One region of the Facklamia sp. P12955 genome, then DNA from elsewhere that is predicted to be linked to it. Evidence: predicted binding sites of a transcription regulator. Region 1 holds the regulator's gene; each other region holds the start of a gene.

What was found. Region 1 encodes NrdR, which represses ribonucleotide reductase genes. Its sites were predicted from a motif close to ACACNATATATNGTGT; they were not measured.
Region 2: the regulator NrdR is predicted to act here: its motif matches at 7,705-7,720, upstream of ACQV2G_RS04500 (vitamin B12-dependent ribonucleotide reductase).
Region 3: the regulator NrdR is predicted to act here: its motif matches at 1,266-1,281, upstream of ACQV2G_RS04575 (deoxynucleoside kinase).

The regions. Positions count from the first base shown of each region.
Region 1 is NZ_JBNUPF010000025.1:18,406-29,649, forward strand. It holds gene ACQV2G_RS07510 (YfhO family protein) at 1-63, shown strand, start outside; gene ACQV2G_RS07515 (DUF2079 domain-containing protein) at 72-2,087, shown strand; gene mutM (DNA-formamidopyrimidine glycosylase) at 2,216-3,067, shown strand; gene coaE (dephospho-CoA kinase) at 3,105-3,698, shown strand; gene nrdR (transcriptional regulator NrdR) at 3,748-4,239, shown strand; gene ACQV2G_RS07535 (DnaD domain protein) at 4,223-5,758, shown strand; gene dnaI (primosomal protein DnaI) at 5,760-6,689, shown strand; gene ACQV2G_RS07545 (hypothetical protein) at 6,715-6,912, shown strand; gene thrS (threonine--tRNA ligase) at 7,243-9,183, shown strand; gene ACQV2G_RS07555 (FtsX-like permease family protein) at 9,336-9,584, shown strand; partial or broken gene ACQV2G_RS07560 (ABC transporter ATP-binding protein) at 9,606-10,141, shown strand; gene ACQV2G_RS07565 (JAB domain-containing protein) at 10,676-11,158, opposite strand.
Region 2 is NZ_JBNUPF010000011.1:43,202-54,445, forward strand. It holds gene ACQV2G_RS04480 (ABC transporter ATP-binding protein) at 1-436, opposite strand, end outside; gene opp3C (oligopeptide ABC transporter permease) at 445-1,515, opposite strand; gene ACQV2G_RS04490 (ABC transporter permease) at 1,516-2,457, opposite strand; gene ACQV2G_RS04495 (peptide ABC transporter substrate-binding protein) at 3,228-4,862, opposite strand; gene ACQV2G_RS04500 (vitamin B12-dependent ribonucleotide reductase) at 5,026-7,638, opposite strand; gene ACQV2G_RS04505 (CtsR family transcriptional regulator) at 7,959-8,429, shown strand; gene ACQV2G_RS04510 (ATP-dependent Clp protease ATP-binding subunit) at 8,466-10,937, shown strand; gene ACQV2G_RS04515 (hypothetical protein) at 11,123-11,244, shown strand, end outside.
Region 3 is NZ_JBNUPF010000012.1:2,067-13,310, forward strand. It holds gene ACQV2G_RS04570 (HD domain-containing protein) at 1-583, opposite strand, end outside; gene ACQV2G_RS04575 (deoxynucleoside kinase) at 564-1,241, opposite strand; gene nth (endonuclease III) at 1,417-2,049, shown strand; gene ACQV2G_RS04585 (hypothetical protein) at 2,027-2,377, opposite strand; partial or broken gene ACQV2G_RS04590 (hypothetical protein) at 2,377-2,589, opposite strand; gene ACQV2G_RS04595 (DUF2786 domain-containing protein) at 2,903-3,631, opposite strand; gene ACQV2G_RS04600 (RluA family pseudouridine synthase) at 3,654-4,592, opposite strand; gene lspA (signal peptidase II) at 4,589-5,047, opposite strand; gene ACQV2G_RS04610 (YkyA family protein) at 5,176-5,808, shown strand; gene ACQV2G_RS04615 (putative glycoside hydrolase) at 5,828-7,183, shown strand; gene ACQV2G_RS04620 (hypothetical protein) at 7,227-7,676, opposite strand; gene ACQV2G_RS04625 (N-acetyltransferase family protein) at 7,887-8,192, shown strand; gene ACQV2G_RS04630 (hypothetical protein) at 8,336-8,962, opposite strand; gene ACQV2G_RS04635 (thiol reductase thioredoxin) at 8,987-9,343, opposite strand; gene ACQV2G_RS04640 (LPXTG cell wall anchor domain-containing protein) at 9,399-11,063, opposite strand; gene ACQV2G_RS04645 (CapA family protein) at 11,144-11,244, opposite strand, start outside.

The sequences.
Region 1 (11,244 bases):
CAGCAGGTTGAAAGGTTCAAAATTACAAAAGACCCAACGAATGACATTAAAGTAGAGGAGTAAATTTCAAGATGAGTCAGAAAAAATCTTTAATTATTTCTTGGTCACTTGGCTTTCACTTTCTATCAGCTTATCTAATAACGGCGATTTTAAACATTATGATGTGTCCTGAACTCAATGTTTTGGTCATTCTGGATAATCAAGTGTCCATATTTTCTTTTTTAAGTATGCTTGTTTTAGTTTTTTCACTTTTATTAGCGGGCGATTTTCATTTTTCAAGAGAAGATTTAAGAGGAGAATTTTTTACTATTGTCTTAGTAATATTTTGTCTATTCTTTACATGGCAAAACTCATCCTTAGTAATCGTCTTGGGTGTGTTTTTTCTTTTAATGACCTACTATTGCTATCTCTTTTTCAATAGACTTAAGAAACAATTCATTGTATTGGGAGGAGCTTTTATCTTAGCGATACGCTTCATTTATCTGGCTGTTTTTTTGAATGAAGAAACATTTGTAACAAATAGTTCATCAATGGATAAAAAATTATTAATCTTATTTATTTTAAGTGCTATTTTAGCTTACTTCTTAACTCGTGGAAGTCTTCTGGAACGATTAAATTTAAGAATGAGGTCTGGGAGTTTATGGGCAATATTCTTTCTGTCCATTATATTGTATGCATCAACAGTTGGCTTATGGGTAATTGCTAGAGTTTTAGTCTATGCTTCACCGACTTATGATATGGGCATTTTTTCGCAGATGTTTGAGAGTATGGCGAATGGGATGGGGCCTATTACAACTTTAGAAAGAGGAGAAAAGTTGTCACATTTTGCAGTGCATCTCTCTCCTATTCATTATTTAATTCTGCCTGTTTATTGGCTATTACCGAGTCCTTTGACTATTCAAGCGCTTCAAGTTCTCATTGTAATGTCAGGAGTCATACCTTTATATTTAATACTTAATCAGTTAAAGTGGAGTGTGAAGTATCGAATTGTCTTTCTTTTGCTCTATTTATGGATGCCATCATTGACTAGCGGTCAATTCTATGACTATCATGAAAATTGTTTTTTAGCACCATTAGTTTTATGGTTAATTTATGCCGACCTCAGTCAATCGAGCTGGAAGATGGCGGTAGCAACCCTATTATTATTAGCAGTCAAAGAAGATGCGATTGTTTATGTAATAAGTATCGGGGCTTTCTTTTTATTACAAAATCTTTGGCCCCAAACGTCTAAGGTAAAAAAAGTAATACTGGGGCTTCAGATTATTATACCAATAGCTTATTTTTTCTTTGCTATTACTTGGTTAAGACACTTTGGCACTGGGGCAATGACTAGTCGCTTTGCCAATTTTATGCTGACAGACCAAGAGGGTTTAATCCATGCGGTCTTTAATGCCATAAAAAACCCCGCATTCACATTAGCAAGTATTTTTACTTATGAAAAGTTAAAGTATCTCTTGATTATTTTTGCAAGCCAGGCCTTTTTACCCTTGCTACAAGTTTCATGGCGCCCGTATATTTTATTGTTACCCCTTTTGGTCATCAATCTTGTCAGTGACTGGCCTTATCAAGTCGACTTATTTAAACAATATCACTTTGGATCGAGCACGCTTATTCTTTTTATGTCTATCATAACCATTGAACATTGGCAAAGAAGAAAAGTGTATCTGTTTCGAACCAAAAAATTCTCATTTGAACAATTATCTAGCTTTTTCATCACCTTATCAATATTAGCAAGCCTTTCGTTTTTTGTAACAATGATAGGCCCTAGAAAGTATGATTATCAATCCTATCAAAACGACACTGAATTTTATCAATCGATTCAAAAGACCTTAGCTAAAATACCAAAAAATAGTAGAGTTGTGACGGTATCCTCATATACGACACCTTTATCAAAAAATTCAGAACTTTATGATCTTTTCTATCATAATAATCGAGAAGTAGACCTTACTATTGATTATGTTGTTTTTAATCGCTCAATTTTAGAAGGTCAATCAGAAGAAAAACAAGTAATTGAAAAATATCTTGCTTCAGGCTATATTGAAAGTGATCTTTCAGGTAGGGATGTTGCTATTTTAGAAGCTAGATAAATTTTTGAACCACCTAATCCTAGGTGGTTTTTAAAATAAGACGATATCATCTTTACTATTCGACATAACCGACAAAGTTCTTCTTTCATGATAAAATAAAAATAGATTTCAGTTTAGGAGTGGGTTAAATGCCAGAATTACCAGAAGTAAATGCTGTCATGATTGGATTGAATCAGTTGGTTCAAGGAAAGACCATAAAAAAAGTAAATGTTTATTGGCCTAGAATAGTAGGGGCTGAAAATGCTGAAGAAGTAAAATTATTTGCTAATCAGTTAATCGACCAACAAATCATTGAAGTCAAACGAAGAGGAAAATATTTAATATTTATTCTTAGCGATAAGGTTATGATTTCGCATTTGCGAATGGAAGGTAAATATCAATACACTCCTCAAGATCAATTGACATCCTATCAAAAAGATAAGCACACTCATGTCGAATTTATGTTCTCTGATGGAACTTTATTGAACTATCATGACGTTAGAAAGTTTGGTCGGATTGAAGTAATAGCGAAAAATGAGCTAGAAAATTATTTTCTCGCCAAGGACTTAGGTCCAGAACCCACAGAAAATGAGTTTGATTTAGCAAGTTTTCAAAAAGACCTATCCAAAATTAATCGTATGATTAAACCTGTTCTCTTAGATCAAAAAACAGTGGCAGGTTTAGGAAATATTTATGTTGATGAATCCTTATTTAGAGCAGGAATCCATCCAGCTAGTTTGGCCAGGTCTGTTCCACTAAGTAATATGCAAGATCTACATCAATCAATCATTGAGGTGATTGATGAAGCGGTCAAGGCAGGAGGCTCATCCGTTCGAACTTACCGCAACAGTTTAGGACAAGCAGGAGAATTTCAACAACAATTGCAAGTGTATGGGCGCAAGGGACAGCCTTGTTTTCGATGTGGTACTACCGTAGAAAAAACTCAGTTGGCTCAACGAGGCACACATTACTGTCCAAGGTGTCAGAGATATTTTACTTAGTAAAAGCAAACATGATCGACTAAACAGGAGGTATAGTATGACGTTTTTGATAGCATTAACAGGAGGAATAGCAACCGGTAAATCAACCGTGGCTCAAATAATTAAAAATTTAAACTATCCAGTTATTGATACGGATCTAATTGCAAGGAAAGTAGTTAAGCCTGGTAGTAAGGGATTAAATAGACTGGTTGAAAGATTTTCTGAAAAAATCCTATTGGGCTCAGGTCATTTAAACCGTCCACTTTTATCGGCAATAGTCTTCAATGATTCTCAAGCTTTAGAAGCCCTCAATCAAATTTTACACCCTTTGATTCTTGAAGAGCTAAGACGTCAAATTAAAACGTTATCTGAACCATTGGTATTCGTTGAAGTGCCCTTGTTATATGAAGTGGGTTGGCAAGCTTTCTTTGATCAGGTGTGGGTGATCTATGCGCCTTATCATAAGCAATTAGAACGCTTGACTCAAAGAGATCAAATCGATCTAGAAATGGCTCAAAGAAAAATTTCTAGTCAAATCCCCACTATCGAAAAAATTGAGCAAGCTGATTTTGTCATTGATACTGAGTTTGACAAAGAGACAGTTGCTGAACAAGTTAATCAAGCATTACAAGATTTATTAAATAAGCTATAATAGAATTAGGAATTACTTTAATATATTTATATAGAAAGGGGGAGCTTTGATGGAATGTCCAAAGTGTCATCAGCAACAATCCAAAGTAATTGATTCCCGACCCGCAGAAGATGGTGCATCTATCCGACGTAGAAGAGAGTGTATGACTTGTGGTTTTCGTTTTAATACTTATGAACGTATTGAGAGAACACCTTTATTAGTAGTTAAACGTGATGGAACACGTGAAGAGTTTAATCGTGATAAACTCTTGCGTGGTATTGTTAGAGCGGCAGAAAAACGACCGATTAGTCGTGAGCAAATGGAAGAAGTGGTCGGTCACGTTGAAAATAAAATTCGAGAAGTTTGTGAACAAGAAATTGCTAGTAAAGATATCGGTGAATTTGTAATGCCTTTATTAATGGAATTAGATGAAGTGGCCTATATTCGTTTTGCTTCGGTATACCGTGAATTCCAATCACGTGAAATGTTTATTAAAGAACTTGAAGCCCTAACGCTACAATCAAAATCATCGGAGCAAGAGGACCATGGTCTTACAGATTAATCCTTATCAACCTTATCAAGTCAAATTAGGCCTTCCTTTATCATTTCAGCAACTTCAATGTTTAACTCAACTTTATCAACCGATTATTGGGGCCGATGCAGTCAGTTTATATTTAACTTTGGCCCACCAACCGAGAGAAAAACTTAATTGGACCTATCGGACGATGCACTCTCGATTATTACCTGTTCTTAATATGGGTATAGGGGATTTCAATCAAGCACGCATTCATTTAGAAGCTGTGAATCTTATAAGGACTTATCGAGATGAAAAGTCACATGATGACTATACACGGCAAACTATTTTCTATGAAATGCAAATGCCTTTGTCAGTGGAACATTTTTTTAAACATCCCCAATTATCATTAGCTCTTTTTAATCAAATAGGTGATGAGTCTTATTATGGCTTGATTCGTCTGTGGAAAAAAGAAGACCTAGGGCAGACAGCATTAAGCGAAATCACCTTACCTTTCGCTGAGGTTATCAATGCTAAAAGCGAAAACTTTCGTCGTAGTGAATTATTTGAAGCGACCGAAGGCATACAATTCCAAGACCAATACTCAAATTTTGAGCTTGATGAAGACAACTTTCAAGATAGATTTGATTTATCTTTCTTTTATCAGATACTAGCCAGTAAACAAGTTGCTAAAGAATTGATAAGCCAAGCTGTCTTGAACCAAATAGCTAGCTTAAGTCAGTTTTATGAACTAGATGAGGAAGCTATGGCGCAAGTTGTTAAACTCGCTCAAAGTCCAGTCACACAACAAATTGATCTTGAATTGTTAAGAACTTATGCAGCAAAATATCAGTATTTTAAGAAACGCGAATATTATGATCAATTAGTCGACCAGTCAGTCAAAGCAAGTCACGAAGAACTTGCTAATTTGAAAAATGATTTAAGAACGAACTATCCAAGCTTTACCGATCAAGAAATTGAAATTATACTTATCTGTCAGCAAATGAATCCAAGTGAATTTTTAAATCAAATTAAAGAAGAAGCAGGCGGATTTGCGACGAGTTCTGAACATTATTATTTAAAAGAACTAATTGAGAAATCACGTCTGCCACAAGCTGTCTTGAACTTTTTAGTTTATTATTTAATCGTTATGGAAGGGCACGCCAATTTTGAAAAAGGAAGATCGAATCGATTGGCTAATGAGTGGCAACAAGTGGGACTATCCAATCCTGCAGAGGCCTTGGAGTTCTTACATAAGCAGAGACTCTTTAAAGAGAAACAAAGTAAAATTAAAGACAAGCAAAAAGCACAATCATCAAAGAACAATTGGACTAACAAAAAAAAATATCAAGAGTTGGTGCCTAGTTGGTTGAAGGAACAACAAAATCCAAAAGCCACTTCTCAAGAAAATGCTAGCAGTAAACCAGTTGAGACAAATGGTAAGAACGCATTGTCAAAGGAGATAGATGATGACTCTATAGACAAAGGCGCAAAACCTTCGTCACAATTAAAAGAAGAAGAAATTCGCAAACGACTAGAGAACTTATTAAATAAGGGGGAAGATTAAGATGCAATCCATCAAACAGCTGATGAAAGATTTTGAAAATCAAACACCCCAATCTGCTTCAAGTCAAGAAATGACAAAAGTGCTTCTCAATTATCCTGCTATTAAGGATTTTATCAATGCTAATCAGGACAAAATTTCACTAGAAATGATCATGAATTCTCTATCCAAACTCAACGAGTATCGGATGGAAAAAGAAGCCATGGCAGCAGGTAAAGAAGGGCAAAACCCTGGTTTTACACCGGAACTTTTTATCAACTATAACTATATAGATGTTACCTATGTGCCCACTCAAAGTTATTTACATCAACAGGCCCAAAGAAAAACAGCTGCTTTAATTGATAATCGGATGATGGCTCTAGATGTTCAAAAAGCAAGGCTTGAAGATTACGACTTAACCAGTCCGCAACGTTTAGTGTTGATGGAAGCTGTCACAACTTTTATTGAAGAGATTAAAGTGAATATTCGTCAAGCCAGAGGTATGTATATCGCTGGACCGTTTGGTGTTGGAAAGACCTATTTATTAGGGGCCTTAGCCAATGCTCTAGCCAGTTTGGGTTATCAAGTATCGATGATTCATTACCCAACCTTTACGATGGAAATGAAGGCTGTGATTGGGCAAGACAATCAATTATTTATGATGTTAGAGCAAATTAAGAAGAAAACAGTTCTAATTATTGATGATATTGGGGCGGAATCGAATTCAGCTTGGTTAAGAGATGATTTATTAGGGGTTATACTCGAACATCGGATGAAGGAATCCTTACCAACATTTTTCACTTCCAACTTCACAATGGCAGAGTTAGAAGTTCATTTAGCTTCTAGTCGTAATGCTTCCGACGTGACGAAAGCGGCAAGAATCATGGAAAGAATTAAATTTTTAACTAAGGAATGGCAATTGACGGGAGAAAATCGCCGCTTATCTAACCGTTAATTTATTAAAGAGAGGAAATCGATGTATGAGAGATGGATTCAAATCAACAGATTTTAAAAAAGAGCAAAGGTTTATATTGCTAGTCCTTGCTATTGCACTGATTATTCAAATAACGGTGGCAGGGTTGTATTTCTTTGTGGAAAAGCAAACTGTTTTATTATTTCCTATGTTTTTAGGGATTTTAGCTAATTTGACTGGCATTGGCAGATTAATGCAATTATGAAACTAATTCTTGCATTTTTTTAAGATTGATGGTTTAATGAATTTAACTCAAGATAAGAAATTAATGAGAAGTCACGAAGTTTAATTCCCTCATTTCAAGAGAGAGGTCGTTTGCTGGAAGACCTTAATGATAATTAGCTTTACCCCTTCTTGAATGCTCGACTCAAGCATGAGTGGTAAGTCGAGACGTCGGAGGCGTTAACTCTATGAGATTATCTTATAAAAGATAATGAACTTGGGTGGAACCACGTCGAATACACGTCCCATTGGTTAGTAATAGCCAATGGGACGTTTTGTTTTAAGTTTCAGTAGTACGGAGGAGGAATCTTATATGTCAACAATTCATTTAACATTACCGGATGGTGCTGTAAGAGAATATCAATCAGGCATCACACCTATGCAAGTAGCAGAATCTATCTCTCGTTCTTTAGCTAAAGCAACCTTAGCAGGTAAATTTGAAGGAGAGATTATTGACCATAATCGACCAATTGAAAAGGATGGGTCAATTGAGATTATCACTAATAAAAGCGACGAAGCTTTACAAATTATGCGTCACTCAACCGCTCACTTAATGGCTCATGCTATGACTCGTTTGTATCCAGGTATTCACTTTGGTGTAGGACCTGCCATTGATTCAGGATTCTATTATGATACTGACAAACCAGATCCAATTACCGAAGAAGAATTGCCAAAAATTGAAAAGGAAATGAAAAAAATTATTTCAGCCAATTATCCAATTGAACGGCGAGTAGTATCGCGTCAAGAGGCTTTAGAGATTTTTAAGGATGATCCTTACAAGCAAGAGTTAATCAATGATTTACCTGAAGACGAAATTATCACCGTCTATACGCAAGAAGATTTTACTGATTTATGTCGTGGAATTCATGTGCCTTCAACTGGTAAGATTAAGACTTTTAAACTCTTGTCACTCGCTGGAGCTTATTGGCGTGGCAATTCTGATAATAAGATGATGCAAAGGGTTTATGGAACAGCATTCTTTAAACAAGAAGATCTAGATGAATTCTTAAGATTACGTGAAGAGGCCAAGGAGCGCGACCACCGTAAATTAGGTAAAGAATTGAACATATTCATGATTAGTCCGGAAGCGGGATCAGGTTTACCTTTCTGGCTACCTAATGGAGCAACTATCCGTCGTACCATCGAACGCTATATTACTGATAAGGAAATTTCATTGGGTTATCAACATGTTTACACTCCAATCATGGCCAAGACGGATCTTTATAAGACCTCGGGACACTGGGATCATTATCAAGATGATATGTTCCCGCCTATGGATATGGGTGACGGTGAGATGCTTGTTCTAAGACCGATGAACTGTCCACACCATATGATGATTTATAAAGATGATATTCATTCCTATCGTGAACTACCTATTCGAATTGCAGAATTAGGGATGATGCATCGTTATGAAAAATCGGGTGCTTTATCAGGCTTGCAGCGTGTTCGTGAAATGACACTTAATGATGCGCATATTTTCGTTCGTCCTGACCAAATTAAAGAGGAATTTAAGCGTGTGTTACAGTTGATTTCTGAGGTATATGAGGACTTTGGCATTACAGATTATCGTTATCGTTTATCATACCGTGATCCTGAGGATACTAAGAAATACTTTGATGATGATGAGATGTGGGAAAAAGCCCAAGCTATGCTTAAAGAAGCTATGGATGAATTAGAATTGGATTACTTTGAAGCGGAAGGGGAAGCAGCTTTCTATGGGCCTAAGTTAGATGTTCAATTCAAAACAGCTATTGGCTTAGAAGAAACCATGTCCACAGTACAATTAGACTTCCTACTTCCAGAACGCTTTGACCTAACTTATGTAGGTGAGGATGGTCAAAATGACCATCGTCCGGTTGTTATCCACCGTGGTGTAGTTTCAACTATGGAACGATTCGTTGCCTACTTAATTGAAGAGTACAAGGGATCCTTCCCTACTTGGTTAGCTCCAGTTCAAGTTGTTCTTTTACCAGTTAATCTCGCAGCCCATGGTGAAAAAGTAGAAGAAATCTATCATGCTTTGAGAAATGTTGGTGTTCGCGTTGAAATGGACTTGCGTAATGAAAAACTTGGCTATAAGATTCGTTCAGCTCAAACTTCTAAAGTTCCTTACCAATTAGTAATTGGGGACAAAGAAGTTGAATCTGGTAATGTGAATGTTCGTCGTTACGGTCAAGAAAATTCAGAATCTGTTTCGGTTGAAGATTTCATTGCAATGATTTTAGCGGATATTAATAATAAATCGAAAAAATAAAAAATTATAATTCTAAACACTTATCGCCCAAATTGTCTTTATTAACTACTTAAAGGCAAATTTGAGACTAAGTGTTTTTTTAATTCACAAAAATTATTTTCTAATAAGGCGGCAGTTATTAGCAATGATCATAGCAGTCTTGTATAGGTGTCATGAAGGCACAGGGTATTTCAAGCTTCGTTATCGGTAGCTCAGTCGTCTACCAAACTTTACTAATGGCGGTTATAGGAGCCACGCTCGGTTTGATATTTACTCTTTTAACAGCCCTTTATTTACCAGCAAAAGTACCTTTTGCTTTTTCATGGGAATTAATTGGAATTACAATGATCTTAATGATTGTCTTTGCGGTTTTAGGTGGATTGCTTTCAGTTAGACAAATTGTACGCATTGATCCAAGTTAAGCGATATCTTAGGAGATAAACGTGAAAGCCATAGAAATTAAAAATATTGAAAAAAGTTTTAAAGATGGTGACAAAACAATTCAAGCTTTGAAACAGACTAATTTTGTGATTGAACCAGGCGAATTTGTGGCCATAATTGGCCCATCTGGTTCTGGTAAAAGTACTTTATTATCGATTATTGGAGGGCTCCAAAGTCCTTCAAAAGGTCAAGTCTACTTAAAAGAAGAAGATTTTTCAGCTTTAAGTGATAAAGAACGTACTAAACGCCGCTTTGATAAAATAGGTTTAATTTTACAAGCCTCGAATCATATTCCTTTTTAAAAGTTAAAGATCAATTCCGCTTAGCTGATGAATCGACGGCTAGTTTAGATAGTGAACGTGCTTTCGAGGTAGTGGATCTCTTAGCAAAAATGACTAAGGAAATAGCATAAGCAACAATTATGGTGACGCATGACACGCGGCTAATATCTAAATGTGACCGATTTTTTAAAATGATAGATGGAAAATTAGAAGAAGCCGATAGCAATGAATATTTAAAAAGCAGATTTCCTTTTTAAAGGAGATCTTTGAGGGCATGAAAAGCGATCTGATTACGTGCTTCAAAAGTTTTACTATCGGCATTGACTGACATCATAGAAATCACCCACTTTCTTTTTTTATACATGACAAAGCCTTGTAAATCACTAAAAGCTAGTGATTTACAAGGCTTTGTCTACAGTCGGAGAGCTTAGCGAAGCTAAGGTATTATATTTTGTAGTTAGATGATTTGACATTCGTTATAAAAAACAGCTTTAATCGAATCAATTCGAGTGGGACTTATGAAGTAAAAACTGTCCCGTCTCGCCCCACTCACTGTTTCTTAGCTTTGAAATTGTGCCCCATTATTTCAAAGGGATTGCATAATATAAAGGTTTATGAGCGCCTCACTTAAACCCTCAAAGGTTTGTTTTTTGGTGCTCGAGAGGTTGAATTTTAATAAAAATACCGCAAAACCACCTTGAACTCTTATACTCTTACGCAATTGCTGTGCTTAACGGTGCAATTGCATTCAGCGCGCTTAGCTTTAAGAGAGGGCGCTTGGCTCCCACCTCTTAAAATAATTCGGGGTAGTCCGAACGAATTGAACAAGATTGATCGTCACCAACAACTAAATGATCAAGTAGTTCTACTCCCATGAGTCGACAAACTTCACTCAAGCGTTTAGTACTTTGTATAACTGCTTGCGAAGGGGCGGGGTCGCCACTGGGGTAATTGTAAGATAGGATAAGACGGGAGGTTGGGTACTTAAGCACCTCGTGAAGAATTTCTGCGGGGCTAAGGATGGTCGAATTGACATTGTCAATAAAAATCTCTTGCACCCCTCGAACTTTATTCTTCGAGTCTAAGAATAAAGCGACCGGCTTTTCTTTTTTAGTTTCCTTACAATATAAATTCAGATATTTAGCCACATCTGCGGGGTTAGTGACGGTCTGTCCCTTGAGTACAGTGGTAGCGTATGCGGTGATTGCCCCTTTGATGACTTCCAACTTGAACTTATCTGTTTTAGTAATTTTTTTGAAATGACGAATTGTCAAATCAAATGCAACACCTATAGTAAGAAACCAAAAAGCAGTCGGGATCTAATAGTTTATGGATAGCTGTTTTTCTTTCTGCCCCCTGC
Region 2 (11,244 bases), on a different contig from region 1:
CTGATTGAACAATTCCACATAAATCCAAAAGGTTAATGGCTTCTTTACGCGCTTGTGAGTGATTAAAACCGCGTTTACGAATTAAAACTTCAGTAATTTGTCTTCCGATGGTTAGGGTAGGATTGAGGGCGGTCATTGGATCTTGAAAAATCATGGCAATTTTGCTACCACGTATAGCTTCCATTTCTTTTTTAGATAATTTTAAAAGGTCTCGTTTTTCAAATATCACTTCGCCTGCTTCAATGGTCGCATTTTTAGCTAGAAGCCCCATCAATGCACGTGTGGTTACTGATTTACCTGAGCCTGATTCGCCAACAATTGCTAATGTTTCACCGGCATACAAGGATAAGTTGATTCCACGAATAGCTTTTAATTGGCCAGCAAAGGTTTTGAAGGAAATATTTAAGTCTTTAATTTGAATGATAGCCTTATTCATGAAGTCACCTACTCTTTCATTTTGGGATCAAAAGCATCACGCAGTCCATCTGCTAATAAGTTAAAGGACAACATGATTAATGAGATAACAGCTGCTGGATACCACATTAAATGGGGTAAAAAGCGAAAAGTCTTGTAACCTTCACTCAATAAAGTTCCTAAGGAAGCGTTGGGTGCAGGGATTCCAATCCCGATGAAACTTAAAAAAGCTTCAAAGAAGATGGCAGATGGTATAGCAAACATCATTTGGACAATAATAATTCCTAACATATTGGGAAGGATATGTTTTAATAGAATCTTGCCAGTCGATTGGCCTAATACCTTAGCAGCTAAGACATATTCTTGTTGTTTTAAACGAAGTGTTTGCGCTCTTACCACCCGGGACATTGATATCCAAGAGGTGAGAGCAATCGTAATAATAATAGATAGTAAACCGGGCTGCAATACTAAAAGCATCAGAACAACGATTACTAAATTGGGAACACCTGAAATAATTTCCAGTATTCTTTGCATCAGTGTATCTACCTTACCGCCTAGCCAACCAGATATCATGCCATAGGTTACACCGATAATGACATTGATTAGAACAGCAATAAATGCGACTAAAAGTGAAATTCGAGTTCCATATAAAATACGTGAGAGGAGGTCACGACCTAAACCATCTGTTCCAAGATAGTAGTAGGTTCCCTCAGCCACATTGGCATTTTGATAGGCATCAGTCAAAGCACCACCTCGGTTGACACTTTTACCACTAAACCATGAAAAATCTTCTAAACCTGGTATTTTAGGAGGGAGGTTTGCTTGAGCTGGATTTTGTTGGAACGGTGAAGCGGGTGCAATCCATGGGGCTAAAATAGCAAGAAGTAGAATTAAAATAACGAAAAAGAGTGAAATCATAGCACCTTTATTCTTTTTTAATCTCCGCCATGAATCTTGTAGAAAGTTCAGTGAAGGGGCTTCAATTTTTTCGTTGTCTTCACTTTGGATAGAAATTTTCGGTTGAAAGAGCTTTGGATCTATATCCGCTGTGTGTTTTGTTGAAGCATTATTCGCCGTATTTAAAGAATTTTCGATTGGCATCTAGCCACCTCCTTCAACTTGTCGCATTCTAGGATCTATAAAGCCGTATAGAATATCGACGATTAAAATAATAACAACTAATAAGACAGAATACATAATTGTAATTCCCATAATGGTTGGGTAGTCATTCACTAAAATTGACTTGGTAAACTGCTCACCAATTCCAGGAATTGAAAAAATTTGTTCAATTACCAGTGAGCCGGTCATGGCAGCTGCTGTCATGGGTCCTACTATTGTTAATAGAGGTATAATCGCATTACGCAGCGCATGCTTAGTAACTATATAAAATTTTGAAAAGCCTTTAGCGGTTGCTAATTCAATATAGTCAGAGTGAAGCACTTCAATCATCTCAGTTCGAACGAAACGCGCAGACTCTGCCATAGGTGAAATGGCTAAAGCAAGACTTGGAAGAATAGTTGAGGCATAGCCGTCACGCCAGAAAGCAATTGGTAGCCAATCTAGCCAAACAGCAAACAGAAATTGAAGGACCACAGCATAAACAAAGTTGGGAACAGATCTTCCGCCAATAGCAAAAACGGAGGTGAAGGTATCGATCCAAGTGTTTTGTTTAACAGCTGCAATCATTCCTAAGATAGTTCCAATTACCACACCAAAACCCATGGCTTGAGCTCCTAAAATCATAGAGGGGCCGGCTCGATCTAAAATAATTTTAGTAACAGGTAAGTTATTATATTGAAAGGAGACCCCTAAATCCCCTTTTAATATATTTGCTAAGTAGGAAAAATAGCGAACAAGTAAAGGTTGGTTGAGACCATATTTTTCATTTAAAAGTTGAAGTTGGGTCTCGGTTAAAAGATCTTGATTGGCAAAAGGGGAACCAGGTAAGAACTGTAAGAGGAAAAAGGTAACGGAAATAATAATCCAAAGCGTAATTAACATATAAAAAACACGCCGGATTATAAATTTTGTGTAGGAATTCATGGTTATCCACCTTTCGTATTTTAAAGTTAAACAGTATAAACCCTTTTGTGTCAATCATGCCATTATTGCTTATATTATCTTTTATTTTAATACAATTAAGTAAGAATTATCCACTTCATGAGCTGATAGAGTCAAAAATTTATAATGGAAAGCCATTAAAATTTAAAGCTTTAGTAGAATATTGGCAGACTATTAATAGTTCTAGCTAATAATACTACATGGCTGTTTAATGATCTAGCTTGTATAATACTTGATAAATGGATAAAGTCCAATAATAATTAAAGCTTTTAAACTAAATAAATTTGTTATTCGAACCATAAATAATTAAGGAATGATTAATTTTAAGGGAGTGACACATGGGTGATATTAAGAAAGCGATTTGTCTCAAAGATTTAGATAGAACAGATATCCGATAGCTAGAATTCGTTGAGTAGAAGCTATTAAACAATCGGATAAGTTAGTGACCTTTGACGACTTTGAACGTAATACTTTAGCAAGAAGGAGAATATCCTAAAGCTGAAATTGAAGGGAAGCAGGCATTATTTGTGGTAAATCTTGAGCCAAGAGAGATGCTTGTGATTCAATCACATGGTATGTTAGATAATATTAGCTATTCTTAAAAAAGAGATTCCTAACGGAAGTTGAGCAGGTTGGTATCTATTGAACGGATGATAAATACCGAAAATTAGGCTACCTGGTAGTGGATCTTCCACAGCTAGGTAGCCTAATTATTTTAATAAAGAAAGTTTAGAGTTTCATTTATTATAGATTTACTCTGCAGTTCGATATGCAGTTCTTAAATTGATTGTTCGACCAAATGGTAAAACTTCGAAGCCTTTTACGTTAGTATCCAATAAGTAGGTAGTAGATGCTTGATAGAATGAAGACTGAGAAGCTTCATCAGCGACGGCAATCTTTTCTGCTTCAATAAGAGCTTGACGACGTTTTTCTGGGTCATTGGCAAACTCGTTTCTGGCTTGATCAATTAATTGATCCACTTTCTCATTGGAGTATTGACCAAAGTTGATGCCTCCGTCTGATTCCATTTGTTCTACAAAGTTGATCGCATCTTGATAGTCTGGAGCCCAAGTTCCATAGAAGATATCGAAATCAAGTGATCTTTGTAATTCTAAACGATTTTGTAGAGGGACAGAACGAATTGTAATCGTTAATCCGGGAAGATTTTGCATTAATTGAGCTTGAATATACTCAGCTGTACGACTAGCTAAATCTGAGTCAGAAATTAGTAATTGTAACTCAATATTATCTTGTCCTAATTCTTTTTGAGCTGTTTCCCAATCTTTTTGAGCTGCCTCAATATCGAATGTAAGCATTTCACCCGCTTCTTCACGGTAATCCACGCCTTCATCATTTACATCAAATCCTGAAGGAACGAAACCGTTTAAAGAAGTTGACCCATCTTGAATGACTGACTGGGTATAAGTGTCTTTATCAATCGCTTGAATAATGGCCCTACGCAAAGCAATATTATTGGTTGGTTCTTTGGTGGCATTGAACTGTAGGTGTCCGACAGTTGCTTTAGGAATCTGGTTGAAGAAATCAGCGCCATTGTATTGTCCTACAAATTGATCATTCAAGATAGTATAGTCTAGTTCGCCGGCGTCAAATAAGTCAGCTCCGGTTCCTGTTTCCTTAACAACAGACACTAGGACTTCTTCTAAAAAGACCTTTTCAGCATCCCAGTAATTTGGGTTTTTAATCAATTTCCATTCTAAACTGGTTCCTTCCCATCCTTCAATGAGGAAAGGACCATTCATAGCAATACTGTCTGCGCTTGTTCCATAAGCTTGACCTTTTTCTTCAACAACCTTTTGGTTAACTGGCATAAAACGAGAACCTGTGAGTAATTTTGGTAGATATGGAGCTGGATATTCTAACTCAATTACCAAAGTTTTCTCATCAGGAGCAGTCACTCCTAAATCAGAAAGTTCAGCTTCACCATTACGAACTTTGCTAGCGTTTTTAAACACTTCAACAGAAGAAGAGGTATTGGCGTTATTCGGATCGACTAATCTTTGATAAGTAAAGACATAATCGTTAGCTGTAACAGGGTCACCATTAGACCAAGTTAAACCATCTCTTAAGGTGAAAGTATAGGTTAAACCGTCTTCAGAGATATCGACATTTTCAGCTTGCCCCAATTCGACTTCACTACCAGTTGAAACACGGTAAAGTCCTTCAAAAATTTGTCCGATCATATCTGAAGATGGGGTATCATTATAAAGCATAGCGTCTAGAGTTGCTAGTTCTCCAATCGACATAATAGATAATTTTTGTTCGACATTGGGATCTATTTCTTGAGCTGATATCGGCGCAAGATTTCCTATGAGAAGACCAGTAACTGCGATAGAAATCGTTATAAATTTGAATAGTTTATTTTTCATAAGCCGCTCCTTTTTAATTTTTCTTTAATATAACATAGATAAGTGAAAAACTCACAAAATAAGATTGGGGGGTCGATTAAAAGAGAAATTGATAAACCTTATCTCAAGATTAAGATAAGGTTTATCAATTAGAGATTACATTTGTGCAAGCAAATTTAAATACTTAGAGACCACATCGTAACTGAGCATTACAATTTGTACAAGTGTTACAACCCCCAATATCTTCAACGATTCCTTTACGACAAATTGGACAAGTATCTCCTACTTCTGAACCGTAGACCACATCATCAGTATGACCGCTTTGGGTATAATGATCTTTCTCAGCTAAATCAACTAACTGACGCAATTCTTCAACTTCATCGACAACACGTATTTCTTGATCTTCAACCTCAAAAAGAGCAATATTTTGATCTTTTTCATTTTCCTCTGCTTTGAGAGTAAGAACTTGAGAATCTCTTGAACCATCAACATAAACGGTTCCGCCTTTAGCTCCCCCACTGTATAAACGTTCATATATTTCTTCGACTTGTTGAACAGTATAACCTTTGGGGGCATTCACTGTTTTAGAGATGGATGAGTCTACCCATCGCTGGATAGTTGTTTGAACATCGACGTGTTCTTCTGGCTTTAATTCCATGGCTGAAACAAAAGTTTCTGGTAAGTGATCAGCATCTGCTTCTGGATGACGCCCTAAATATTCTTGAACAATTCCAGCGTTTACTTCAATAAACTTACCTAAACGTCCAGAGCGATAATATTTAAAGGCAAAATAAGGCTCAAGACCCGTAGCTACTCCAACCATCGTACCGGTTGATCCAGTAGGAGCGACTGTTAGTAAGTGAGAGTTTCTAATGCCATGTTCTAAAATACCCTGATGAATGTGCTTAGGTAATTTCTGCATATAACCTGTTGAAATAAAGTTTTGACGCAATTGTTTCGTTTCTTCATCGGTTGAACCTATTAGGAAGGGGAAACTTCCCTTTTCTTTGGCTAATTCAATCGAAGTTTCATAAGCAGTGATCGCAATCGTTTGGAAGACTTTATCAATCAATTGATTACCTGAAGCAGAACCATAACGTTGATTAGTATAGATCAATAAGTCAGCTAGACCCATAACACCTAAACCGATTCGGCGCTCTCCTAAAGCTTGATGACGATTGGCTGCTAAGAAATAAGGGGTAGCATCGATAACGTTATCTTGCATACGCACACCAACACGAACCGTTTCTTTCAATTTTTCAAAATTAACCGTGTGTTCATCTTTATTAGCCATATTTGCTAAGTTTATAGCTGCTAAATTACATACAGAATATGGAGCTAAAGGTTGCTCACCACAAGGGTTAGTGGCTACGACTTTTTGGCCATAGGCTTTAGCATTGGTATCCTTATTAGCATTATCAATAAAGAAAATACCAGGCTCTGCTGAATAGGTGGCACAAATATTAATCAATTTCCATAGTTCACGAGCGGGAATACTTCGGTATGTTCTGACTGCATAACCCATCTCTTCCCAATCACGTACATCTCCTACTTGATGCCATTGAGTATTATAAGCATGCATTTCTTCTTTATTATAATGTTCGACATCAGGGAAACGTAAGTCCCAATCTAGGTTTTGCTCTACCGCTTCCATAAATTCCGAAGTGATAGTTACTGAGATATTTGCTCCTGTTAAAAAGTCTTCATTGTGGACTTCATAAGCACCCTTATCACGTAAAACAGCTCTAGAATGCTCAATGATATCTACATTAAAGCCACCAAAATCCTCTTTATTTTGATAGGAAGCAATTGTTTCATGCATTACTTGGTCATTAGGAGTGAGTGGAACAAATTTAAGTTTTTCCTGTGCTAGCTTTTGAATTAATTCATCTTCTGTTTGTTCAATTAAATAACGTAGAACGCGGGGGTTTTGCATTTTAGAAATGATAAATTCAATAATATCTGGATGCCAATCTGCTAACATAATCATTTGTGCACCCCGGCGCGAGCCACCTTGCTCAACAAGGTGAGTTAATTGAGCAATATCGTTTAACCAAGAAACAGAACCCGAGGACTTACCGTTTACTCCTCTTGCCAGAGTATTTCGAGGTCTTAGAGTGGAGCCGTTAGTTCCTACACCGCCACCGCGCGACATGATTTCCATTACTTCTTTGCGGTGTTCAGCGATTCCCTCGCGAGAATCAGGGACAAACGGCATAACGTAGCAATTAAAATAAGTAACATCCGTTTGTGAGCCTGCTCCATATAGGACACGACCAGCCGGGACAAAGTTTAAATTAGAAAGCTGATTATAAAAAGCTTCAAAAGAGCTTTCTTGTTTTTCTTTTGTACTTTCAATTTCAGCTAAACCGACTGCATTACGGTGGGCGATTTGTTCATAATATATTTCTAAAGGCTTATCTAAACTGTCAATGCTTCGCAAGATTAAGCCACTAAGGCGCTCTTTTTCGTTTTCAAGATTACCACGGTATTCTTCTTCTAATAAAACAAGAGCTTGACCTTTTTCCCAATCAAGTTCTTGCACAATACCAATACCTCTTGCAGGATAGGATGGATCAGGCTTTACAGTTAAGACTACTAAATCGCCAGCTTTTAGAGTTTTCTTAGCGGTGTCTTTAAAAGAATACCTGTCTAACATAACCATTCGTGAGACACCAGAGTGAGTGATTTTCATTTCCGATGTAACAGGAGTTACTTGAGGGAAATGTTTGATAGCCTCATTAAGATCTTGACGGTTCCATTCGACAGTCTTTGGAATTAAAGTATTCGTTTCCATAATCAGTTCAGCCTCTCTATTAAGATCTTCGATACATTTTGAATATTCTAACAAACATAGCAAGAAACACAATATATAGGATATAAAGATAAAATAAAGCCCAATATATTGTGTTTATTAAGTTCTGTAGTTTAGTATACTTGCTAAAAAACAAAATTTCAATCTTAAAAACACAAACATTGAATGAAATTATACCTATGACTACTTAATCGTGATTAAGAGACAAGTCCAAACAAATAGCTTTTCAAAAATAAAAAGATTGTGTATAATGGTCAAAGAAAGTCAATGTTAAACAAAATTAGCTTGAAGGAGGGTTGAATTTGTCCAGAAAAAATATGTCCGATATAATTGAAGCTTATCTTAAATCCTTCTTGCAAAACGCAGAACATGTAGAGATAAAGCGCAGCGATATTGCTGATCAATTTGACTGTGTCCCTTCACAGATCAACTATGTTATTAATACACGATTTACTCAAGAGCATGGTTATCTGGTTGAAAGTAAACGAGGGGGCGGCGGTTATATCCGTATTTTAAAAACTCAATTGACCTCGGATGCAGATGAAGTTGCTTCAATGTTAGAATTAATTGGCAATCAAATTTCACATCGAAATGGTGTGAATATTATTGAAACGTTGATTGAAAGAGAAATAATCACACAAAGGGAAGGAAGACTTATTTTATCAGTGATTGAAAAATCTGTCCTTCATGCGATTTCAAATCAAGATCAAGTGGCTCGAGCCATGTTGTTAAAAACTTTTCTCCATCAATTACGCTATGAATTAACTAGTTAGCTCTCAGTCGAGGATTATTAAATAGAGGTGAAATAAATGTTTGAAGAATTATTTACAGAAAGTGCACGCCAGGCTATGATGTTTGCAGCTGAGCATGCCTATGTTTTCCACCATCAAGCAGTTGGTACAGAACATATTTTGTTAGGATTAGCTCGTGAAGAAAATGGAATTGCCGGTAAAGTCTTAAGAGATTATGGGGCAGAATATGCTGTGCTTGTAGATGAATTAGAAATGATTCATGGAAAAAGCTTAAAAGCAGGTAGACGTGGTGAAGTGGTCATTCCTTATTCCCCACGCGCCAAAAAAGTAATAATGAATGCCTCTAGTGATGCTAAACGTCTTGGCGCTCCAAAAGTAGGGACAGAGCATTTACTTTTAGGCTTACTGAAAGAAGAAATACTCGCTACGGTATTATTGAAAAATATAGGAATTAATCTGGCAGAATTACGTAAAGGAATATTCGAGGAAATTGGAATTAATCAGCAGAAGCGTTCAGATAGTCAAAGTAAAAGAGGGCGACGTCAACAAAACACGAATACTCAATCTAATACTGCTACTTTGGATGGAGTTTCAAGAGATCTAACACAATTGGCACGCGAAGGTAAATTAGATCCGGTTATCGGTCGCGAAAAAGAAATTCGTCGTATGATTCAAATTATTTCTCGCAGAACGAAAAACAACCCTGTTCTTGTAGGAGAACCGGGCGTTGGAAAAACAGCGATTGCTGAAGGGCTGGCTCAAGCAATGGTGACAGGGAAAGTACCAAGTGAAATTGCTGAGAAACGTCTAATGATGTTAGATACAGCTGCTTTAGTTGCAGGGACTAAATATCGAGGCGAATTTGAAGAACGAATGAAGAAGATAATCGAAGAAATATCTCAAGATGGTAAAGTAATTCTTTTTATAGATGAACTCCACACACTTATTGGAGCTGGAGGAGCCGAAGGAGCAATTGATGCTGCCAACATTCTTAAACCGGCTTTAGCAAGGGGAGAAATTCAAACAGTGGGAGCTACAACCTTCGATGAATATCAAAAGCATATTGAAAAAGACTCTGCCTTAGAACGTCGTTTTTCTAAAATTGTGATTGAAGAGCCTTCTCAAGCTGAGTCTATTCAAATTATAACTGGACTAAGGTCTAAATATGAACAGCATCATCATGTGGAGATAAGTGATGAAGCGATTGAAGCGGCAGTCAAATTGTCCTCACGCTATATGAATGAGCGTAAGTTACCTGATAAGGCGGTTGATTTAATCGATGAAGCATCGGCTAAAGTAAGAATCGAAGAAGGCAAGCAAACTGATAATTTAGCAGAGCTAGAATTGCAACAAAAAAACCTAGCGAATCGTAAAGAACAAGCCATTCTCGACCGCAATTTTGAATTAGCTGCCGATATTCGAAAAGAAGAGCAAGATTTAGAAAAAGTTATTGAGAAGGCTAACAAAAAAGCCAAGAAAAAAAATGAACAAAAAGAATTAAGTTATCCAAAAGTAACCGCTGAACATGTAGCTGAAGTAACAGCACTGGCAACAGGTGTGCCAATCTATCAAATGGATGTAGCGGAAGCTAAACGTTTAGTTCATTTAGAAGCTGAGTTGCATGAACGCGTAATAGGACAAGATTCAGCCGTTTCTTCAGTAGCGCGTGCTATTCGGCGTGCTCGTTCAGGCTTGAAGAGTCCACAAAGACCAATTGGCTCCTTCTTATTCTTAGGACCGACTGGTGTTGGAAAAACAGAATTAGCCAAAACCTTAGCTAACTCCATGTTTGGTTCACAAGATAATATGATTCGTGTTGATATGTCTGAGTATATGGAAAAACACGCCGTTTCTCGTTTAGTCGGTTCTCCTCCAGGATATGTCGGTTATGACGAGTCTGGACAATTAACTGAAAAAGTTCGCCAAAAACCATATTCAGTGATTCTACTAGATGAAATTGAGAAGGCGCATCCAGATGTCTTTAATATCTTATTACAGGTTTTTGATGACGGTCATTTAACAGATGGTAAGGGTCGTCGGGTCGACTTTAGAAATACAATTATTATCATGACATCTAATATCGGTGCTACTGCTCTTCGCGACGAGAAGTCAGTTGGCTTCAGTGCGGTTAGCTTTGCTGATGACTTTAAAGCGATGGAAAAGCGTATCTTAGAAGAGTTAAAACGTGCTTTCCGTCCAGAATTTTTAAACCGTATCGACGAAACGATTGTCTTTCACTCATTGGATAAAGAACATATTAAAGAAATTGTTAAACTTCAAACCAATGAGATTGTTAAACGATTAGATGAATTAGAAATTAATGCGCGTATAACTGATACAGCAATCGATATTATAGCGGAAGCAGGATTTGATCCAGAATATGGAGCGCGTCCAATCCGCCGAGCTATTCAAAAACAAATTGAAGATGAATTAAGTGAGATGCTCTTGAATGGAGATATTGCTTTAGGAGATAAAATAACAATTGGTGGTCGCTCAGGATCCATTCGGATTAACAACCGATCAAAATAGCTGGAAAAATCGATGATCTTATCTAGAATAGTAGCCGAGTAAGCCTAGCTTATTCAGCTACTATTTTTTGATTATAATAATTGATAGTCTATCAAAAGCTGAAAGCATTTTACTATCTATTTTATACGTTTAGTGATAAGGTTTATATGAAGTAAAAAGAAATTAATAAAGAGGTGGAATATATTATGTTGAATAAAAAGAACAGATTGACCAATATCATCGCTGGTACAGCAATTGTTGCAGCCGTTACAGGCGTTATTCTTTATGCATATTTAGATGATGATGCTAATGAACGTGTAAGAGGCAT
Region 3 (11,244 bases), on a different contig from region 1:
TAGCCATTTCCTGCCCAGCTTTAGTATTCATTAAATTTTTGAGCTTTAATAACTTATCATCAAAATGTTGGCGTACGTTTCTTACTTGACGATAAGTTTCTTTGGAGCATACAGCTTGTGCCGAAGTATGAACAGCTTTCGGATCATAAAGACTATGCCCCTTGCTACCTCCGTAGTAGAAAGTTCTAGCAATACCAATCGCACCGATTGCATCTAGGCGATCGGCATCTTGAACAATTTGGCCTTCCAATGTTAAGTGTTGTTTTTCTATTAAATTGGCAGCAAAAGAGAGGTTTTTTATAATACTTAAGACTTGCTCTATTTCTTCCAGAGACATTTGGGCTTCTTTAAGTATATGTCTTACATCTTTTTCCGTAAGGAGGTAATCAACTTTTATTTTTTCATCTAATAAATCATGGGTATAAGCAGCTGCCAAAACAACATCAACATTAATAGGCTCTTGTATATATTTGATTATTTGCTCACAATTGGCAACCACCCGTTGGATATGTAACCAATCATGCCCACTTTTTTCTTGTCTTAAATAAGTTTTGCTAAAGTCTTTAATCTTGTCCATATCCATCGGCAGGAACCCCTAGCTCTTCTAGTTTAACAATAACCATTTGTATCACTTTTTTTGCATCAGCAGGATTATTTAAGACATCCAATTCATCAATCGATATCTTTAAAACTTGGGAAGCATGATAATGGTTATCTACCCAATCATCATAACCTTGCCATAGACGATAATAATACTCGATTAATTCAGGGTCTTGTTCAAAATCGCGACCTCTTTGATTGATTCTTTTTAAAATGCTTTCAAAAGATCCATGTAAATAAACCATCAGATCGGGTGCTTTTTTGGGTAAATCTTCTAATTCTTCCATCATATTGTCTAATAATTTCTCATAAATAATAAATTCTTCGTCCGAAATTTTACCCGCTTGATGGTTGACCTTGGCAAAATACCAATCTTCATAAATGGAACGATCTATTATATTATGTGGGTGATAAAAAGCTTTCTTGATATCACGATAACGACTGGACAAAAAGTCTAATTGTAATAAAAATGGATACCTTTTTCTTTCTTGTTCTTCTTCACTTGCGGTGTAGTATAAGGGTAAAATATGATTATCATCTACATTTTCGTAATACACCTGGCTCTTTAAGGCCTTACCTAAAAAAGTCGCTAAGCTTGTTTTGCCAGCTCCAATCATTCCTCCAATAACTATCATAGCCATGGTTTCCTCCTAAATTAAAAAATAACACAAGATGTAGTGTCGTTTTTTTAATACTAACACAAAATCTTGTGGATGACTATCTTTTTATCTGTAAAAAAATATTTGAGAAATTGACAGAGATTACTTATGATAGTCATTAAAGACTGATAATTGATTAATTTTTAGAAAGGGTTTTATTATGCTAACTAACCACTGTGCACGTCATGTATTAGAAGAAATCATTGCTCTATTTCCAGATGCTAAAGCAGAATTAAATTTCTCAAACCGCTATCAATTATTAGTAGCTGTATTATTGAGTGCTCAAACAACCGATGTAGCGGTTAATAAAGTGACGCCTGCCTTATTTGCCGCCTACCCTAGTCCTAAAGAACTTGCAAAAGCGAGCCCGCAAGAGATAATGCCTTATTTAAAAACAATCGGCTTGTATCGCAACAAGGCAAAATATCTCCACAAATGTGCCAATCAATTAATGGAACGCCATCAAGGTGAAATTCCTGGTAATCGTAAAGATCTTGAAGCCCTGGCCGGAGTTGGTCGTAAAACAACCAACGTGGTCTTGAGTGTCGGCTTTGGAATTCCTGCCTTTGCAGTGGATACGCATATCCATCGTATCTGCCTCCATCATCAGATTGTTGATCCTGGTGCGAGTGTTCGTCAAGTTGAAAATCGTGTAATGGAGGTCTTGGATAAAGACCAATGGACTCAAGCCCATCAATCTTTAATCCTATTCGGTAGGAGAATTTGTCATCCGCGCAATCCAGAGTGCCATAACTATCCTCAACTCTTTACTTGTCAAGAGGAGGAGTAGACCCTAGATTTGCACGACTTAGAACGCTAAGTTGTGGTGTCTTTTGGTCGAGGCGACCTTGCATTCTTTTAAAGATAGGATCAAGCATTTTAATCGTTGCCACTGCATAATCGCCTTTGTTTATCATGACACAATCTGAGCGAGCTCCCTCAGTAACATCTGTTACTTTAGAGCGACTCGGCACACCGGTTTTAATTAATTTATCGAAGACTTCTGTGCCCCAAACGACGGGGGCATCAGCTGCTTCAGCCATCCACATGATTGGCTGTGGAAGTTCGGCTAAGCGAATATAAACTCTTTCAACAGCTAAATCGCCACGCGCGATCATTAAAGCGAAAGGCTGCTAGCTCGCAGTTGTAAGATAATTTCAGCTAGCTTCGTAATGGCTTGGACGGTTTCTATTTTAACCATAATTGGCATATAACTCGCAGCCTTACCTAATTCAATTTGAAGTTGTTTTTGAATTTCTTTAATATCCTGAGCAGTTCTAATGCATGAGCAAGCAATTACATCGGCACATTGACAAGCAAAAGCGATACCTTGCTTGTCTTTTTAATTTAAAATATCTGTTTCAAAAATTGTTTGAGGAAAGTGAAGTCCCTTTTTCAGCTTTTTGGCGCTTGGATCTTCTCTTTACTTTTTTATCCCTAATACAGCATACTTATCATTTGCTTTACTCACTTTTGTAATAATTACCCCATCATCAATAAAAACCGAATCTCCAATTTTTAAAGCAGAATAAATCGTCGGAATTTGACTTGCTCATATAAAAAGATCCATTCTACAATTAATCATTTGGCTAAGAGACGCCGATTGGCTTCAATCATAGTAAACATCCAATCATAAAATTGTTTTAATGATTGGACTCTGCTTGGTGATTTATCTGAGCTTGGGTGAGATTGACATTTTTTCCTTTTTGAAAGCCGTCTTGATAGGCATGGTTAGATCGCGAAAAGGAAGGTTGATTAAATGTGAGTGAACCCGTTATTTCTCGGTTAAATTTTTCTTTGACAGCTTCTGGCGTTTGAATAATCAGGGCATACTTTTCATTTTCATTCATCATGGCTTGACGTTGGATATCAAACTTTTCCTTAAGTCCGTCCATAAATCCTTGATAATAGGATTTTCTCAACTGAGATAGAGGATTGCTGCTTAAATCTTCTTCACTTAATTCAGCTAGATGAATTTTAGAATAATACTTCATTGTATCCGCTGCTAAATTAAACATTTGAAAAGCAAGATCCACATCTTCTGGAAAACCCATTAAAACAATTTTGCGTTGAACCGAATGCTGATGAGGTAATCGGTTACTTTGGATATAAAACATGCAACGAAAATTATCGGCGATAATCCTAACTAAAACTTTTTCCCACCAATACAAGCGTTTATAGACTGATAAGGAGCGTAAAATGATTTCTGGACTTTTTTTATCAGAAACTTCTTGCTGAGAGACTTTATGTTTTAACATCAGTTTTTGAGCCATCAGCAAAGCAGTTTGGCTCTCTTCATCATTTCCGCCATCTTCAGCTAAAGTCAATAAATTTCGGATCTTAGCTAAAATCTTTTGATTAGTCTCAGACATCTCTACTTCCCTCCTTTTCTAACTATTTTAGACTATTTATAATTTTTTGCATCTTTAAGGGCAATGGACATTCAAAATGTAAGGGCTCATCTGTAACAGGATGTAATAAATCAATGGCCTTTGCATGTAATAGTTGCCCGTCTTTTTGATTAGCTAATTCCCCCGGTAAATTTTGAAGATTTCTGCGATAAAGTGGATCGGCTATAATTGGATGACCTATAGCTTCCATATGGATGCGAATTTGGTGAGTCCGACCAGTCTGTAACTTTAATTGCATTAATGTGGCGTATTGAAAACGTTCCAGCACTTGAAAATCAGTAATAGCTTCTTTACCCGAGGGATCCACATGCCATCTTAAGCGATTGGATGGGTCACGTTTAACAGGCATTTCAATATGTCCGAAGTCGCTTTCAACTTGCCCATTAACTAAAGCGACATAAGTCCTCCCCATGGTGTGATCCACCAATTGTTGACTTAAGTGACGATGGGCTTGATCATTTTTTGCTACTACTAATAAACCAGAGGTATCTTTATCAATTCGATGAACAATTCCTGGTCGGTAAGATTGAAAGCCTTGGGATAGCGCTTTTCCTAAATAATGATAGAGGCCATTCACTAGAGTTCCGTTAGTGTGTCCTTTAGCAGGATGGACAACCATCCCAGCTGGTTTATTAACAAGCAAAAAACTGTCATCTTCAAAGATAATCTCTAACTCCATCACTTCAGCAATCAACTCGAATTCTTCAGGGCTGGCTTCTTTTTCAGGAAAATCAATCGTAATCATCTCATCCCCTTTTAAAATGGCGTTAGCTTTTAAAAATTGATTGTTAACTTTTACTCTTTTTTCTTTAATTAATTTTTGTAATTGCGATCTACTAAAATTTGGATAATAATTAGTCAAAACTTTATCTAAACGGTCTTGATCTGCTTCATTATTAGAGAGCTTTAATGCTTCTGTCAAATTAAATCACTTCCTTCTTCGGTCCATATAACCATTATAATCAATAAAATAACGCCTAGAGTAAGCGCCACATCTGCCAAATTAAAAATTGGAAAATCAAACAGACGAATCTGTAACATATCTACTACATAGCCTCTCACTAAACGATCAATTAAGTTGCCAACTGCCCCTCCTAATAAAAGTGCATAAGCAAGTTTAGTCCAAGGGCTATGGTAGCGATTTTTCCAAATTAAATAAACTAAATAGAAAATCACTAAAAAAGTTACCCCTATTAAGAAAAAACGTTGGCCGGCAAATAAGCCCCAACCCGCTCCTGTATTATGAATATAGTTTAACTGAAAAAAATCAGGAATAATTTCTAGCGTTTGATTTAGCGTTAAATGATTTTGGGTCCATATTTTTAAAGCTTGATCCAGTATTACGATTATAGCCGTTATGATAAAAGTGGTCGTCATTTAATCCTCCTTGTCCAAATTAATTCTAATTTGTTATAATATTTGTGTTTACAATACCTATTATTATATACTAGATGTATTAAAAAGTTCAATTTAGATAAACTATAAATGAATGACAAGGAGAAACGATGAAAACAAAAAAAATATTAATCCTCCTAAGCCTATCTATTCTCATTATTGCTTGTGGAAACTCATTAGAAAGAGCTAAACGAACTGTTGGTCTCATCCAAGACAATGTTACTCTAATTATTGGAAATATTAGTGAAATTCAAAACCGTGAATTGGATCTTCAACAAGATTTTGAAGCGACCATTAATTTAAGTGAAGATTTATCCGGCTTTGGACAGAGTGATAATCCTCTTAACAAAAACATCGCAAAGCGCAAAGATTTATTAGCTGAAATGGAAGAAAGCCGTCAGCAATTACTTGAATTATGCCAAGAGCTTAAAGACATACCAGAAAACGATCAACTTCCCAAAGATCAAATAACAAAAGTTATTGAATATACGACCAATCTATGTGATAAAACAGATATCTATATTTCTAATTATCTTGAAAACATTGAAATAGAAGATCAGTCTTATCAATCTATCACTAGTGAAGAAATTGATCATGAGAGTTTCTTCGCTGTTTTTGATAATGTTAATCTTTTATATACGGAAAATAATATGAACTTAGATCAAATTCTCGAATACTTTGAACCTTTAAATACACTCTTAGTTAATTTAAAAGTCTACCTTGTTAATCTTACAGGCAAATAATTAGAAAGCGGTGATTTAAATGAATAAAAAACGCATTTTACAATTGACTTTACTTTCCTTTTTAATGCTTTTGCTAGTAGCATGTAAACCAAAAGTAGAAGATAAAAAAGAAGCCAAAAAAGTCCAACTTCCAGAAGTAGTCTTAGCCTATTCAGATGAAGAAGTAGTGGCATTCAACAACCGCATTAATCAAGGAGAAAATAATACTTATGAGGGCTTATCGCCTCACAATAATCCTATTCTTACCGCACCTGAGAAACTACCTTCTGTCCTCTTTTATGATTCAGGCATCGATATTACCTATCCTGAAGAAGGTGTTAAAGGCATTTATCTTGCTCCTTCTGTTTTTTCTGATCCTGAACGACTAAACTACCTATTAGATTATGTTGAAACCACCGCCTTAAATGCAGTGGTTATTGATTTTAAGGATGATGAGGGGGTTATTCAAACAAAATTAGAAACAGACAATCCTTTAGTTAATCAAAATTCTTATAACAATGTAGATATTAAAGAACTTTTGAAAGAATTAGAAAAACGTCAAATTTATCCAATCGCTCGCATTGTAACTTTCAAAGATCGACTAGTGGCTGAAGCCAAACCTGAATATTCCTTTAAAGATAGTGAAACAGGAGAAATTTGGCAGGATGGTAATGGTGCTAAATTTATTAATCCATTCCTTCCAGAAATTTGGGACTACAACATTACTATTGCTATCGAAGCTGCTAAATTAGGTTTTAAAGATATTCAATTTGACTATGTTCGTTTCCCTGAAGGTTTCCAAACTTTCTCAGATCAACTAGATTATAATATTGGTAACTATCAAACCTATGTAACCGATGACCCTGAAAAATTTGGACAAGAAAGGGTTTATGCCATTAATGATTTCTTAGAAGAAGCCAATGATAAATTAGCCCCATATGGCGCAGATGTTTCAGCTGATATCTTTGGATATACTGCAATTGCTGGGGACGCTCCTGATGTACGTGGAATCGGTCAAAATTTTGAACAAATTGCTGAAAGAGTCGATACGATTTCTTCTATGATCTACCCTTCTCACTGGGGTTTAGGATTTTTTGGTATACCGGCTCCTGACTTAGAACCTTATAACTTAGTTGATCAATATATGTATTCTGAAAACCTCATCCTAAAAAATATTACCAATGCGGCAAATAGTCGTCCATGGTTACAAGACTTTACTGACTGGAATCTGGCACCTGGTACCTATCAAGAATATGGACCTCTTCAAGTTCAACAACAAATTGTTGCTTTGGAAGAAAATGGAATTACTGAATTTCTTCTTTGGAATCCATCTGGTATCTTTAACGAAGGCGTAGATTACGCTCCTGAGTCTTCAGGTAATGAATACTATTACTAAACCATACAAAAAAGAAGCTGGATATTCAGCTTCTTTTATTTTATTATTTATCAACTTTTAGAGGACGTATCATGCGACCTTGCAGGTCGTATATGTAATCTTGAACTTTTTTACCGTCTCCCATAGCCTCGACTAAACGGTCGCGATAAGGCTCGGCTAATTCATCAAATAAAACTTGCTCATCTTCTAATAAATATTTCTTCCTTAAGGATTCAATTTCTCCTTGACTCCTTAATTTTACTTTCAATGAAGGAAGTTCCTCATCCATCTCCCTTTCAACAATACGATAATAATAATTATTATCCCCGTAAGTGATTTCTAAAGCTCCTGAATTGGTTCGTCTTTCCACAACATCTTTGTAATTATCTTTTTGTAATTCCCACCAAGCTTTTATCCCTCTGAGAGCTTCTGACTCTGTAGCGTAAGATCCATGTTCTTTCACAACATTATCACGACGATTCATCCAATAATTGGTATAAACTTTATGACTCATCTGATCATCCTTTCTAACTTAATTGACACTTTCATTATAACTATAAAGGTAAACGCTTTCAATGATTTTTGATTTTAAGCTCAAATATTTATTATAGAATATCAAAAGGAGGTGTCTTATGCCACTTATAAGCATCAAGGATGCTAGACCTTGTGATATTGACGATATTCAAACAATTTATAAGACTTTATTCAAAACAGTCAGCTAACTTTGGAAAGTCCTGTTCCTTCTAACCAAAAATTTGAAGAAAAAGTCACTCGCTATCAAGAAAGTCATGCCGTTCTTCTAATTCTTATGGATCAAGAGATAATTGGCTTCGCCTATGCCTACCCTTTTTCGCCTCGCAGAGCATATCAACATTCAGCAAATATTGCTATGTATTTATTAGCAGAGCATGATGAATGGACACTTAAAAATTTACTCTATCAAGAACTAGAAAGTCGATTAAAAGCCAAAGAAATCATCAACTTGCTTACATGTCTACCGATTCATCAACAAAATCAGATCGATTTTTAAAAACCTAAAGTTTCATAATCAGAGGAAATTTTCCTAAATTTGAACGCAAATTCGATCAAATTTGGGAATGGGTTTGGCTAAGTAAAGAATTATGATTTAAAAAGCTCGATAAGGACACTTAAATCCGTACCGAGCTTTTTGACTTAATATTTAGTAACTTTCTTTCCACGATAATCAAAGCGGTAATACCCTCGTTCTATTAATTGATCAGCGTATTTTTCCTCTAGATGCAAAATATAGATATTATCGTCCAATGTTGGATCGATAGTTAATTGATAATCTACAGCAGAGAAAAATTTATCTTCATCAATGAGACGTTGAATCATCACTTCAAAAGCACGTTTTACAAATCGATCTTGAATTTCATTGTTTTTAAATTGAAAAATAGAATAAGTTTTAGCTGGTGGTAATTGAGTATAGGCTTGTTCAAAACTTTCACTGGATTCAATTTTTTCTATCGTTTCGATAGTTGTTGAGATTCTGATTTGATCAGATTCTTGAGATGAAGTAGAACTTTCTTCAACCGTTGTTTGACTAGTTTGGTCAGGCTTGGTCTTAGTGCTTGACTCAGTTATTTCTGTTGTTGAAAGTGCTAAGGATTCAGATGATTCCTTAGCAACTTGAGATTGTATTCCAAATCTTTGACCTGCTTCTTGAATAGAGTCACTTTTTAGCCGTAACAACATGGTAGCTGAGAATAGAATAATCATAATGAAAAACCAGACAATTGGGCTTTTAGGAGTTTTTACTTGTTTTTGTTTGTCTTGCAATGTTACTCTCCTCTGTTAACTAAGCTAGTATGCTCTAGCAAAATCAATAATCTCTTCTACTTTCATAGAAGAATCGCAAACTGTTTCTGTACGATTCGAATCAGCATAAACTAATCCAGGAACTGTGACAACGTTATATTTTTCACGGAACATTTGTGTTCCTTCTAGGTCATTTTGAGTTTGTGAATGTAAGAAATAAACATTTAAATCACTTGTAATCGCAGCTTCCGCTAACTTACTAACAAACAAACGGCAATATGGGCAAGTCTCACGACCTACAAAAATAAGATTCCCTTCTTTTGCTTCTATTAATTCAAAAGCTTCATGACTATCTATTTGCTTAAAGTGCTTAACTGCTTCATTAAAATCATTTATATCCATATAAAACGCCCCTTTCGATTAGGTTTATTATATCGAAAGTTTTTAAATAGTGAAACTAAAATAGATCCTCCTCATTGAAAAGATGATCTTGTATTCGCTTTTTATGCTGAAGCTGTTTAAAGTAGCGGTTAATTAATAAGGCGATTAAGCCAATTATCAATAGAGACCATGCGATATTGAGATAGAACTTTTGCTCACCAGTAGTTGGTAAAAGTTGTGATTTTTTATCATTTGATTGCGTCTTGTCTTTGATATTTTTATCTTTATCAGAGGGTTTAGCTAAATTACTGGCTTTTTTGCCTTTAGTCTTATTGGCTAGTTTGTCTTTTAAGAAGGCTAAATTATCCTGTTTATCCGTTTCATTTGCTATTTGCTTATCTTCTAGTTTAAGTAACCCTCTATCATTTAGGTTCTTTTTGACCTGATCTACTGGCTGATCATGCTTTACATCTTCTTTAGCCATATCTGTTGATTCATTATTAGGCGTTTGAGTTTGAAGTAAGTCTTTTGCCTGATATTCTAATAAATAGCCCGAATCAGCCCCTAAATTAGCTGACCAAGTCTGATTATTCTCATTATATAAAACTAATTTCATTTGATAACGGTCATGAAGTGTTTTAATTTGTTGGATGTTTTCATCACTAATTAATTGATGCTGGTTAAGATAATTTGCAAGATAATGCTTAAGATTTTCAAATAATTCACTATTAATTAGATAAAAGTAATGTAATTGGCTTTCTTTTAGATTTAATAAATTACTATAAACAGTGTGATAAACTTCAGCCTTATTATTTATATAATAATTATTCAAGGCTTGGTAAGCCATCACTTCGATATCAAATAAGCTCAATTCTTTTGCATATTGGTAAGAGGTAAAAGTAAAATCATCTAATACAATCACTTCCTTGTCAGTAAGCTTATTATTTAGTTCTTCAACAGTCATCTTTTTATTAAAAAGATCATAAATTTGTTGAAAAGTAACTTTAGCATAGGCTTTGGGGACAATCTTTTGTAAATAATTATCGATTGAGACGATTAAAGTCGCTAGATCAGAAGCGTCTAATTGCATATTTTCTTGATTGATAAGGTAAGCAGTTGTTGAATAAGGATAAAGCTGGCATTGACTAAGTTGGGCCGTTGTTTCCTTACTACTTTGAATTTGATCCCCTAAAGTTTCGTTATCATAGAGTAATTGTTGGTATTCTGCTTCTAATTCGGCTTGTTCACTAATATATTGATCCAAAATTTGATTCAACTCTTCAATGTAAGCTTGCCATTCTATAACTGTTTCATCTTGACTGATTAAGGCTAATTGCTCTTGAGCAGATAGGGAAACAAAATCTTGCTGCTCAATTGATAAATTTTGGTAAAGAGTTTCAATGACCTCTTCCAATGCAAGATTTGCCTCGTTCAAGGAATTGCTAGGCCCTTCTTGAATAGAAATAATTTCTTGGTTCAAAATTTGATAGCGTTCATTAATGGCTGTCATGCGCACTTGATTGGCTTCAAATTGATTTTGTAACTCTTTATCTGAGATTATTTCTTGACTATTTGAAGAAGTCAGTGGGGTATCTCTTAAAAGTATTTGACAAGCTTCTAAAGATACCATATTTTTATCGGTTTGGCTTTTGAGATAAGTCATTTCACCTTTTTGAGCATGAACATTCGGTAAACTGAAACTTTGAGTAAAGAGCATTAAAACAACTATTATCCTTTTCATAATTCACCCAATCCTCTATTTTGTAAGTAACTAGTTGTAAATACAGAATAGAGAGCAAAAAGATGCTATCCTTTATAGAGTTAATCTAAATAAGGTACAAAATCAAGGTCTTTTTCATAGTTAGTGAATCGTTGCTCTACTTCTTCATATAAACGATCACCGTTCCACAGACCAAAGTCTT